DNA from 4 places in the Kluyvera sp. 1366 genome. Region 4 is predicted to be linked to each of the others. Evidence: predicted binding sites of a transcription regulator. Region 4 holds the regulator's gene; each other region holds the start of a gene.
The links. The regulator CRP, encoded in region 4, controls carbon source genes, mostly activating them, when cyclic AMP is high. The targets are predictions, from matches to a motif close to ATGTGANNNNNNTCACAT.

Region 1 (3,124 bases), on a different contig from region 4:
GTGGCCGGAAAATAGTCTTCGCGCGTTAAGATCAGCGACATGAGGAAACGCTCCAGTTATAGCATCTGCTGGCGCTCCGCTCTGGGCGCACAGCCAAATTCCCGCCGGAACAGCGTGGAGAAGTGGTTGCTGTCACCAAATCCACACTGGTAGGCGATGTCTGTTATGCGCATATCGCTATGACGCAGTAAATGCCGCGCCTGTAACAGGCGAAGCCGATTAAGGTAACGCTGCGGTGTATTACCGGTTTGCTGCTTCATCTGGCGGTGCAGAGTGCGCAGCGACAATGAAAAACGATCGGCTAATGCATCCCACACAATCTCTTCACTGTAGTGCTCATTGAGCCAGTCGAGCAACCGATGTAAGCGTGCTTCCTGATCCTGTGATTGATCGTTGTGAGCCGCTTCGCGCAACAACACCAGCAGTTGCAGAAAAAGTTGCTCCTGATGTGCGTGACGTTCCAGCGACCACACATCTTGCTGCTTCATCTGCGTAACGATTTGCAGCGCCTGCGCCATCACCTTGTGATTGATGCGCCAGTGCGACGCGTAGTGATCCTCTTCTTCGCGCGGCAGGAGCGCCTGCAAACCCGAGAGAAAACGGAATGACGCCGGACTGCGATACAACACGTTGGTCAGACACAAATTTTCCGTTTGCTCATAAAGATGACGATCGTGATCGCGCACAAAGCACACGCATCCTGCGGATAAAGCTTGTGGCTGACCGTTAAACACATGAATGCCAGAACCGTGTTCCACCAACACAATTTCATGGAAATCATGATGGTGCTCCGGAAATGCCTGCTGCGGCACGCGCGGCTCGATGGCGATGGCGTAATTCCCTTCAGGGAAGAAATCTGCGCTATGTAGAACGGTCATGATTCGCCTCTTAATTAACTCAACCGTTGCCGAGTCTACGCAGGCGCCCCGCACCTTACCTTGAATTTTCATCTTAGTGACGCAGGAAAATGGCTAATTTTTCAAGATCTCACCGGCGATTGACAGAAATGCGGCAAGGCTCACATCTCGCCACTTGTGTGGTTCTGTGAGCTTTCTCACGAACTTCTTTGTCAGCCTGCCAGTGACTATTACGCACTGGCAGTAAGGGGAAGGTGGCAAAAAGCGGAGATTTCTAATCTGTAGGCATCTCATTACAGGAAGAACACGCCATGAGTATGCGTAACATTGTTGCCATTGATTTAGGCGCATCCAGCGGGCGCGTGATGCTCGCACAATGGAGTTCAGCGAATCAGCAGATCAGCCTGCGCGAAGTGCGTCGCTTCACCAATCAGCGTGTGCGCCGTGCAGATTATGATTGTTGGGATTTGGATCGACTGGAGCAGGAGATTCGTTTAGGGCTGGCCCAGCTTGATGATGACGGCATTGTGCCGGACAGCATTGGCATAGATACCTGGGGCGTCGATTTGGTGCTGCTGGATGCCAACGGTGAACGCGTCGGCGAGGCGGTAAGTTATCGCGATAAGCGCACAGAAGGGCACATGGCTCAGGCCATTAACGATCTCGGCAAAGGTGCAATCTATCAGCGCACAGGCATTCAATTCTTACCGTTCAACACCCTTTATCAACTGCACGCACTGCATCAGCAGCAACCAGATTGGCAGGAAAAAGTGCAGTATGCGCTGATGATTCCTGACTATCTGCACTATCGCCTTACCGGCCAGATGAACTGGGAATACACCAACGCCACCACCACACAACTGCTCAATATTCACAGCGGCGAATGGGACAGCGATTTGCTTGCGTGGGCTGGCGTGCCGGCTAAGTGGTTCGGCAAACCCACATCGCCAGGTAACACTGTCGGTAACTGGACCAGCGCCAGCGGCAACCACGTTCCGGTGATCGCGGTTGCGACTCACGATACGGCGAGCGCGGTTTTGGCCACCCCGTTAATGCAGGATGATGCCGCTTATCTCAGCTCGGGAACCTGGTCACTGATGGGGATTGAGAGCTTGCAGCCTTGTGTCAGCACGGCGGCGCTCAATGCCAACGTAACCAATGAAGGTGGAGCAGAAGGCTACCGCGTTCTGAAAAACATTATGGGTTTGTGGCTGCTGCAACGTGTCTGCACTGAGCTGCAAATTACCGATCTCTGTTCGCTGATCAAAGAAGCCGCAAAAGAGCCCGCCTGTCGTACGCTGGTTAACCCCAATCACAGCCGTTTTATCAATCCAGACAGCATGGTTCAGGAGATTCAAAACGCCTGCGCCGAACAGAACATGCCCGTACCGCAGACGCCGGCTGCGCTGGCTCGCACCATCTTCGACAGTCTGGCCTTACTCTATCGCCAGGTTATTGGCGAACTCGGCACACTGCGCGCGGCACCGCTGCGTCAACTGCATGTGGTGGGCGGCGGCAGTCAGAACCCGCTGTTAAATCAATTGTGTGCCGATGCCTGTCAGCTGCCGGTATTGGCGGGGCCGATTGAAGCCTCGACGCTCGGCAACGTCGGCTGCCAGCTCATTGCTTTGGGCGAACTGCGTGACGTCAGCGATTTACGCCGCTGCATTAGCCAAAACTTCCCGTTAGAAAAATTTGAACCGTTGAACAACAGCGCCTTCGCTGCCCATCAGGCACGCTTTGCCGCGCTCAGCCAACCTGCTAAGGAACTTGCATATGACTAAGCTGATTGAACAGGCCTTCGAACTGGCCAAACAACGTTACGCCGCCATCGGTGTGGATGTGGAACAGGTAATGGCGCAGCTGGATGGCATTCCGGTCTCGATGCACTGCTGGCAAGGTGATGACGTGCGCGGCTTCGAAAATCCGAACGGTGAACTGACCGGCGGTATTCAGGCTACCGGCAACTATCCGGGACGCGCCCGTAATGCTGATGAGCTGCGCTCTGATGTTGAAAAAGCGATGTCACTCATTCCGGGTGCTAAACGCCTCAACCTGCATGCGATTTATCTGGAGAGCGATAAGCCGGTCGACCGTGATGCGATTGAACCGAAACACTTCAGCAACTGGGTGGAATGGGCCAAAACGCACAAGCTGGGCCTCGATTTTAATCCAAGCTGTTTCTCCCATCCGCTGAGCGCCGATGGCTTTACCTTGTCACACGCCGACAAAGGGATTCGTCAGTTCTGGATCGATCACTGCAAGGC
Region 2 (3,124 bases), on a different contig from region 4:
TAGCCGCCTTTCACCAGCTGCTCACCCGCAAAGCGAATCGCCTGCTCTTTATGGGTGGCACTCAAACCGAGGAACACGTTGTCTGCACCCAGTTTGAACAGGTGCGCGTTGCCTTCGTCGTAGCTGTCAGCCAGCGTGGTCTGCACGGTTTCACGACGCGCTTCGCTGCGGTTAGCGGCCACCAGACGTTCGGTCAGGTTGCTGTACAGCGCGCTATCAAGGAAGTTGTTCAGCGAAATGTGCTGCGCCTGCGGCGCCTGACGCATTGCACGTTCGGTCAGATCGCGGTGGGTAATCACCAGATCAACGTCGCCCGGCAGCGAGTTAATCGCCGTGTTGGTGACAGAGATATTGCTCAGACCCGCGTCCTGCACTTTCTTACGCAGCACGCCCGCACCCATCGCACTTGAACCCATACCGGCGTCACAGGCTACGATGATTTTACGCACGTGGTTCAGGTCAACGCTCATCGCATCGCCAGCAACTGGCGAACCGGCAACAGCCTGACCTTTTGACTGCGCTTTCATATCCTGCATGCGCTGTGTCGCCGCTTCGATGTCGTCATCTTCTTTCACTTTGCTGGTTTTCAGCAGGATAGCTGAGACCACAAAGGAGACGGCAAACGCAGCGATAATGGCAGCGATATTCGCGAAGTAAGCGCCTTTTGGCGTCATCGCCAGCACCGCCAGTATGGAACCTGGAGAAGCCGGAGAGACCAGGCCGCCGTTCAGCAGTGTCAGGGTGAATACGCCAGTCATACCGCCGAGAATAACCGCCAGCAACAGACGCGGCGCCATCAGCACGTATGGAAAGTAAATTTCGTGGATACCACCAAGGAAGTGGATGATCGCTGCACCGCCTGCAGATTGTTTGGCGCTACCGCGGCCAAATACCATGTAGGCAACCAGCAAGCCCATACCCGGACCAGGGTTGGCTTCAATCAGGAAGAAGATTGATTTGCCCGCCTCGCTCGCCTGCTGGATACCCAGCGGAGAGAAGATACCGTGGTTGATGGCGTTATTGAGGAACAGGATTTTCGCCGGTTCAACAAAGATTGAGGTCAGCGGCAGCAGGTTGTTCTGCACCATCAGATTCACGCCCGCGGCGAGAATGTGTGACAGGCCTTCAACCAGTGGACCGATAGCGACAAACGCCAGCAGCGCCAGCAGCATACCAATGATACCGGCCGAGAAGTTGTTAACCAGCATCTCGAAGCCGCTTTTGATCTTGCCATCAACAACGCGGTCAAAGGATTTGATCGCCCAGCCGCCCAGCGGACCGGCAATCATGGAGCCGAGGAACATCGGCATATCGGCACCGACGATCACGCCCATGGTGGTGATCGCACCGACCACGCCACCGCGATCGCCGCCAACCAGACGTCCACCGGTGAAACCAATCAGCAGCGGCAGCAGGTAGGTGATCATTGGGCCGACGAGTTTCGCCAGCGTTTCGTTTGGAATCCATCCGGTTGGGATGAACAGCGCAGTGATGATACCCCATGCGATAAACGCACCGATGTTAGGCATCACCATATTACTCAGAAAGCGACCAAAGCTCTGAACCTTGACCTTTACTGATGAGGACATAAACCCACCCCTTAATGAGACGCGCTGCAATAAGAGAGCGCGTTTGTTTTTGTTTGAACGTTACGGCGGGGGCCGTGGCATTACTGTATGCACGCGGACTCTAGCACTAGTTTATTACGCTGCGTAGAGCTGCACCTAAGTGTGATGCAGATCACGCTAAGCTGGGGTGATTGGGGGGCAATAAGGTGACATCGATCACAAAAAGGCGCTGTAAGAAAGCAACGGTGCCGAAAAATTAAGCAAAACAAGGCGATGAATGTGACTTAAGTCACCTTTTGAAGTGGGCGCTTTGTTGTGTAAGTGTGATCAATGTCACAAACTATTTGTGGTCGAAAATGCGCCAGATCACAATATGCTGCAGCAGATAAGTGAGCTGTAAGGAAGTGACGAAAATCTGAAAAGGGATAACAGACTTTCAGGGTCGCCATTGATGGCGACCACTAAAATAGTTCGGCTGTTACAACCCGCCTTGCACCGCATTTTGCGCTTGCGTCAGCGCTTGCGCGTTGCTGGAGAGATTGCTCATCAGCGTGTTGTATTGCGTTGCCTGATCCTGGGTTGGGAACTGTACACCGCCATCGTTGAAGGTTACGCGCGTGCCTTGCGATTGCAGATAGTCGCCGGTTTGCACGGCTGCCTGGCTCAGCGCCTGCAGCTGTGGCAGCAGCGGAATCAGCGTGCTCGCTGGCTGCGTCACGACTTTGACGTAGGCCGCGTCATACACTTTCTTCAGGTCATCCGGCTGCTTCAGGGTGGCTTTGCTGCTGTCCGCCTGCATTTTGGCGCTCTGAATCTGCTGGGTCAGCACGCTCAGATTGCCGCTGGCCTGGCGCAGGCTATCGCGACGCGTGAGGTAATCCTGCGGTACACGAATCGCTGCTAACTCATCAACCACCGGGCGCATACCTTGCTCAATCGCCTGATTGGTCTGCTGCGAGAAGCCATAAAGGATGGCGTAGTCGCTGGCGTAGTTGCCGAAGGTTTGCTTTTGGTTTTCACTCAGGCTTGGCAGATGTTCGCCGCTGCGCATCACCGTGTTCTGAAGGAAGTCACTGAACGCTTTACGCTGATCGCCCTCTTTGTCACCGCAGGCTGTGAGTTGCAGCACCACTAACGCGCTGACCATCAGCATGCCGGTACGCATCCAGATGCGAGAAATTCCTGACGCCATGATGAACTCCTGTTATGGCTAATTCGATTCGATGGGAATGGTCCTAAAGAATAGTGCAATGGCCTGACGGGTACAACGGGCGGCGTTTGCCTGGTGCGCATAAATGCGCACCCGGTAAGGAAATGGCGAAATTCCAGGGTCACCCATTATGATGACCGTTTTAACACGTTAAATCAAAACACCAGCGCCTGCCCATCCTTACGGCTTTCAGTGGCGGCGATATAGAAGCCTTGCGGATCGCGCACAATCGCCTGCGCACCGCCGAAGTTATAGCCGAGCAAAGGATCTTCCAGCGTGATCTGGTGCCCCATCTCGCGCAGCTTCGCCAGCACGTTACGGTCGATGCCGGGTTCAACCACCACCG
Region 3 (3,124 bases), on a different contig from region 4:
CCACCAGGGGAAGAAAATCGAGTAACTGCTTCATAGCGTTTCCAAATAGGCAGGAGCGTACAGTTATGGCGCCCGGGTGAGCGCCATAACGATTAACGTAACAGCATATACAGCCGGTACAGATAGATAATCAGCACTGCGGAGACCAGGTTACCCAGCGCGTTCAACACCACGGAGGCGATATTGGCGGGCAGCACGGTCAGCGATGAAAAGAAGAACATCAGCACAATTTTGGCCAGCAGCCACAGCACAATAGCTGGTGCGATAACCTTAATATTCTTCCAGGCGAGACGCATGCTGGCACGCATCGCGCCAATCACGCCGAGCTTCTCATTGGCGAGAATCACCGGTGCCAGTGAAAACAGGATCGCCAGAATCACGCCCGGTACCATCAGCACCATAAAGCCCAATTGAACCAGCAGGGTGATCAGGAAGGTCTGCAGCAGCAGCTTTGGCAGGATGGGCGCAGATGCGCCAATAGCGCGCAGCGCGCTGACGCGTTGTCCGCCCGATACCATTGGGATTAGAAGCAGCATGCCACCCAGCAGCAGCGTGTTGCCAATCAACGCAGCGAACGTGCCTGCAGCGGAAGCGCGCAGCAAAATACGCTGCTGATCCGGAGACATATTTTGTACCAGCTCAAACAGCGACGATGCGCTGTCATCGGACTGGCTCAACAACGAGAGCTGGTCTTCACCTGGCGTTAACGCGTGGCCGACGATCACAGTAATGAACGAGGTCAGCAGCGCCAGCAGTAAAATAGTAACCAGCTGATGGCGCAAAAAATTTCCTGTGTCACGGTATAACGAGCTTGCCGTGATAGACATGTAAACTCCTTGAAAGAACCGGATTAATTAACCCGGCGATTGTACATGTTCTACTGGCGTGCTGGCACCCGCATTGGGATAACTTTCTGTCATAACAGGTAAAGAAGGGTGAAAAAGCGCAGGAAGACCGTAGCGAGCACGGGCGCGATCGCAAGCTTCGTTCTGTTCACCGTTCTCGCCGGACATCGAAAACTCCCGACAGGGCGAAGGGCGCTGCTGATAAATACCGCAGGAGACGCAGCCGCCGACGTCGCCCTGCAGCGCAATACAGCGCGGCTGGCGTTGGTTGGTGCCGCGCATATTGCGCATAAATGGGGTTAACGGTTCTGTTAATTCAACGGGAACAGCACCGGCGCCATCATCGGCTTCGGCCCAGTAAAAAGAGACACGGAAGTGCGCGCAGCATGCGCCACAGGTCACGCAAGGATTTAGTGAATCGCTCATCTGATCGCCCGCCACCTTTAAGGTATCGAACCAAAATCACACAGGGGAAAGTTAAAATAGTCACGGCGAAAAATTTTCGCAAGCGGACTTTTATTACGCGCTGTAAAGCCAAAATTGATCTGAATCAATTCATTGTTTTTTAAGTGATTAATTTAGATTGATGCAGATGATCTTTTACCAAAAAAGGGGTAAATGTTGTGCCGCATTCAACATTGAGACCCATCTTTATTTGGCAAAGGAGTGATTATGAAACTGGCAAAATGCGCACTGCTGATGGCGCTGGCAATTCCGCAACTGGCTCTGGCTCATGAAGCCGGTGATTTCTTTATGCGTGCAGGTAGCGCCACCGTTCGTCCGACTGAAGGCTCTGACAATGTGCTGGGTATGGGCGGCTTTAACGTTAGCAACGATACGCAGCTGGGCTTGACCTTCACCTATATGGCAACGGATAACATCGGCGTTGAGCTGCTGGCTGCAACCCCGTTCCGTCATAAGGTTGGACTGGGCGCCACCGGTAATCTGGCCACCGTGCGTCAGCTGCCGCCGACCTTAATGGCGCAGTACTATTTCTTTGATAGCAAAAGTAAAGTCCGCCCGTACGTTGGCGTCGGTATCAACTACACCACCTTCTACGATGCCAAATTCAACCAAACGGGTGAGGATGCCGGATTAAGCGACCTGAGCGTGAAAGACTCGTGGGGCATGGCGGGCCAGGTCGGTCTGGATTATCAAATCAACCGCGACTGGATGCTGAATGCCTCGCTGTGGTACATGGATATTGATACCGAAGTGAAATTTAAAGCTGGCGGTGAGCAGCAAAACATCAACACGCGTATCGATCCGTGGGTGTTCTTCTTTGGTGCGGGATATCGATTCTAATCGGCAACCAGAAATGAAGCGGGCGACCAGAAGGTCGCCCGTTGTGTTATTTGATCTGCATATTGTTAACCACAGATTTCACGCCCGCCACGCTACGCGTTATGGCCACCGCGCGATTTGCCATCTGCGGTGAGCTGACAAAACCGCTCAGCTGAACTTTACCCTTGAAGGTTTCAACATTGATTTCGGTCGATTTCAGCGACTCGTCATTCAACAGCTGAGCCTTAACTTTGGTGGTTACCACGGTATCGTCGATGTAACCGCCAGTGCCTTCTTTGGTTGCTGTGGGTGCACACGCGCTAAGTGCCAGCGCCATTACCGCAGCCATCATAAATCCTGCAACGACTTTGAAAAATTTCATTGGTTATCTCCCTGTCTTAGATGATGTTTCGCCGCAATGGGGCGGCGCAATTAATTGTGGTCTGGAGATGCGAAATCAGCAAATCGGCGCGCGTGAAAAAGTCAGAAATAGGGCGTTTTTACCACTTATTGATCCAATCGCAGTTTTCGCTGGGCATGAAAATCTGAGAGTAGCCGGGAATTTGAGTTTGGGGATATTTTTGGCAATAAAAAGGCCTTATCCGCACCAGCGAATAAGGCCCTGAAGGATTTTAGCGGGTGGCTGCTTTCAGACTACTCACAAAGGCTTTCAGCTCGCTGAGCAGCGTGGCCGGATCGTTCTGGTTACGCTCAATGATTTTCACAATTGCCGACCCGGAAATGGCACCCGCCGCACCAGCGGCGATGGCTTCTTTCACTTGGCCGGGTTCAGAGATACCAAAGCCCTGCAGCGGCGGCGCAGCGTTAAACTCACGCAGCTTTTCGATCAGGTGATGCAGCGGCAGGCTGGCACGATTTTCCGAACCGGTGACGCCTGCGCGTGACAGCAAATAGGTATAACCGCGACCGTGCGCAGCGATCTCACGCAGCAGTTCATCGTCAGCATTTGGTGGACAGATAAAGATCGGCGCCAC
Region 4 (3,124 bases):
GCCACAGCCAAATCATCCCGGCGAAGGCAATTAAACAGCCCATCAAGGTATCCATCATGCGCGGCAGCAGAAACTGTGCGCCGTTCAGCGACAGCAATTGCAGCGAATACACCGCCGTGACGGTAAAGCCAATCATCGACCAGCCATAATATTTCCGCGTGATCAGATAGCTCGCCAGCGTAATCCCCAGCATAAACAGCAGCGTGATCGATTCCGGCACCGCCAGCTGCAGCGACGCGGCGGCGATCAGCAATCCGGCGAAAGTACCCAGCGCACGGTGCTGAATACGCACGCGCGTGGCGTTGTAACCGTTCTGGCTGACGAACATGATGGTCATCAGAATCCAGTAAGGTTTGGGGATGTTAAAGAACAGCGCCAGCGAGCTGCCAAACATCAGCATCACAGCGAAGCGGGCTGCGGTGCGTAACGCGGTGGATTTGAATGACAGATAACTGCGCAGCGCCGGCAACAGCGGCAAACGGCGCTGGCGATCGGCCATCAGGTCACGCGTGTAGAGCGGCTTCTGCGTACGCAACACGCGGGCGATGCGACTGAAGTGATACAGGCAGAAGTTGCCGACCGGATTATCCGGATGCTGGCGTGCAATTTTCTCCAGCGCGCCGAGCTGTTTCTCCATGTGAAAACGGTCCGGCAGCTGATGGTAGAGAATCGCATCCGCCAGCACGCGCAGCCGCGCCGAGATAATCTTGGCGTTCCAGCGAATCACCGCTTCGGCGTGGCTCTCCTCAACCAGCTTCTGCACCTCTTCGGGCTGATGCAAACTCACGGAGATGTGTTCCTGTAAATCCAGCGCCACCTGGAAAGCGCGCGTCAGGCGTTTGTGGCTGTTATCGCGGCTCGCCGACAGCATATGCATTTGCTGATAACAGGTGGTAATGAGGTCGACCGCCTTTTGCTGGCGCGCCAGCAGCGGCGGCAGCGCTTTCTCCGGATCGGTCAGCTGCGTCAGTAAGGTGTATTTGGCATCGCAGTAATCCGCCAGCTCGCGGAACAGCAGGCTGAGCGATTCGCGCATCGGCTGCTCTTTCCACAGCCAGAACCAGAACCAGTTGAACAAGCCGTACCACAGCGTGCCGCCAATATAGAGCAGCGGCGGCACCCATATCGGCATGCGTCCCACTAAGCTGAGCGTAAAGATGGCGGCGATGAGTGTGGCGGGCAGCAGGCGCGCGTGCAGCGGGCCGATTTCGCCGGTTACGCCAATCAGCAGCGGCAGCGCCAGTAAAATCAGCGGCAGCGGTATCTGGTAAGCGGTGAGGATTTGCATCAGGAAACTGCCGGTGGCAAACAGCGAACCACCCACAATCAGGCGTTTGAAGAAGCGTTTGTGCGGCGTATCCAGTCCCGCCATGTTGCAGCAGGCGGGCACTAACGAGAACAGCAGACCTTTTTGCAGATCGCCAAACAGCCAACCGAGAGCCACAGGCAGGCACAGCACCAGCGTTTGCCGCAGCGCATAGTTAACTTCGGGATGATAGATGATTCGGCGCCACATCAGCTCATCGCAAATAGAAACGGCGCGATGTTGCCATCACGCCGTGGGTGAGAAGAAATTAGCGGGTGCCGTAAACGACGATGGTTTTACCGTGTGCGGAGATCAGGTTCTGATCTTCCAGCATTTTCAGGATACGACCCACGGTTTCGCGTGAGCAGCCCACGATCTGACCAATCTCCTGACGGGTGATTTTGATTTGCATCCCGTCTGGGTGAGTCATCGCATCTGGCTGTTTGGCCAGATTTAGCAGCGTTTGCGCAATACGTCCGGTGACATCGAGGAAGGCAAGGTTGCCCACTTTCTCAGATGTCACTTGCAGACGACGCGCCATTTGCGACGAAAGTCGCATTAAAATATCCGGGTTTACCTGAATCAGCTGACGGAATTTTTTGTATGAAATTTCAGCCACTTCGCAGGCAGACTTCGCACGCACCCAAGCACTGCGTTCCTGGCCTTCTTCGAAAAGACCGAGTTCGCCGATGAAATCCCCCTGATTGAGGTAGGAGAGAATCATCTCTTTGCCTTCTTCATCTTTAATCAGTACCGCTACGGAACCTTTTACGATGTAGTACAGCGTTTCCGCTTTCTCACCCTGATGGATGAGCGTGCTTTTGGATGGATATTTGTGAATATGGCAATGGGACAGGAACCATTCGAGTGTAGGGTCTGTTTGCGGTTTGCCGAGAACCATTCGCTATTATCCTCTGTTGTAATCGTGCCCAAAACACAGGGGGCATTTTTTCCCTGTCAGGCGGTTTAATCGTCGAGCGTTTCCAGTAAAGGAAAAATTATTCCGGGTGGACTCTTAAGCTACGCTTTTGATTCTTCCGGCCTTCGTCTGTGATGACGAAAATATTTTCAGCACTGTTTGTAGCACAGCTTTTGCGAGCTGTCTTGTGTTGTCTCGCTTCAGCAGAAGGGGGATTACTCTGGATTGCTGTTTGTCAGGTGAAAGCGTACTCTGGCGGCAAAACCGCCGCTTCAGGAGAAAGAATCATGCAGGCACGAGTGAAATGGGTGGAAGGTCTTACCTTTCTCGGAGAATCCTCATCCGGCCATCAGGTATTGATGGATGGTAATTCCGGTGATAAAGCGCCAAGTCCAATGGAAATGGTGCTGATGGCCGCGGGCGGCTGTAGTGCTATTGATGTGGTGTCGATCCTGCAAAAAGGGCGCAGCGATGTGGCCGATTGCGAAGTGAAGCTCACATCGGAACGCCGTGAAGAAGCGCCACGCATTTTTACCCACATCAACCTGCATTTTATCGTTAGCGGTAAAGCGTTGAGCGATAAGGCCGTTTCGCGTGCGGTTGATCTGTCAGCGGAAAAATATTGTTCGGTAGCGATCATGCTGGGTAAAGGCGTGGAAATTACCCACAGCTATGAAGTGATCGAGTTATAACTCGGATTGTAGCGGCGCAATTTATTGCGCAATAAATTGCGCCGCTACGGAATGACTTCGCTTATTCAATCCGCTTCCCTTCAATCAGTCGCTGTACCAGCGGCAGCATAATCAGCTCCATCGCCAATCCCATTTTGCCACCCGGCACCACCAGCGTATTGATGTGGGAAATAAACGATCCCTGAATCATCGCCAGCAGATAGGGGA

Region 1: a site for CRP is predicted at 1,007-1,024, ahead of rhaB (rhamnulokinase). Genes of this name have one in related genera too.
Region 2: a site for CRP is predicted at 1,729-1,746, ahead of ACVLVH_RS18505 (PTS mannitol transporter subunit IICBA). Genes of this name have one in related genera too.
Region 3: a site for CRP is predicted at 1,384-1,401, ahead of ompW (outer membrane protein OmpW). Genes of this name have one in related genera too.

The regions. Positions count from the first base shown of each region.
Region 1 covers NZ_JBTRDW010000002.1:209,523-212,646, reverse strand. The annotation lists gene rhaR (HTH-type transcriptional activator RhaR) at 1-41, opposite strand, end outside; gene rhaS (HTH-type transcriptional activator RhaS) at 57-878, opposite strand; gene rhaB (rhamnulokinase) at 1,169-2,641, shown strand; gene ACVLVH_RS04505 (L-rhamnose isomerase) at 2,634-3,124, shown strand, end outside.
Region 2 covers NZ_JBTRDW010000008.1:137,732-140,855, reverse strand. The annotation lists gene ACVLVH_RS18505 (PTS mannitol transporter subunit IICBA) at 1-1,589, opposite strand, end outside; gene ACVLVH_RS18500 (DUF3053 domain-containing protein) at 2,047-2,760, opposite strand; gene ACVLVH_RS18495 (gamma-glutamyltransferase family protein) at 2,934-3,124, opposite strand, start outside.
Region 3 covers NZ_JBTRDW010000002.1:335,063-338,186, reverse strand. The annotation lists gene ACVLVH_RS05065 (septation protein A) at 1-34, opposite strand, end outside; gene ACVLVH_RS05060 (YciC family protein) at 93-827, opposite strand; gene ACVLVH_RS05055 (YkgJ family cysteine cluster protein) at 855-1,271, opposite strand; gene ompW (outer membrane protein OmpW) at 1,518-2,150, shown strand; gene ACVLVH_RS05045 (BON domain-containing protein) at 2,197-2,511, opposite strand; gene trpA (tryptophan synthase subunit alpha) at 2,762-3,124, opposite strand, start outside.
Region 4 covers NZ_JBTRDW010000010.1:46,231-49,354, reverse strand. The annotation lists gene ACVLVH_RS20560 (YccS/YhfK family putative transporter) at 1-1,516, opposite strand, end outside; gene crp (cAMP-activated global transcriptional regulator CRP) at 1,575-2,207, opposite strand; gene ACVLVH_RS20550 (OsmC family protein) at 2,513-2,917, shown strand; gene ACVLVH_RS20545 (phosphoribulokinase) at 2,979-3,124, opposite strand, start outside.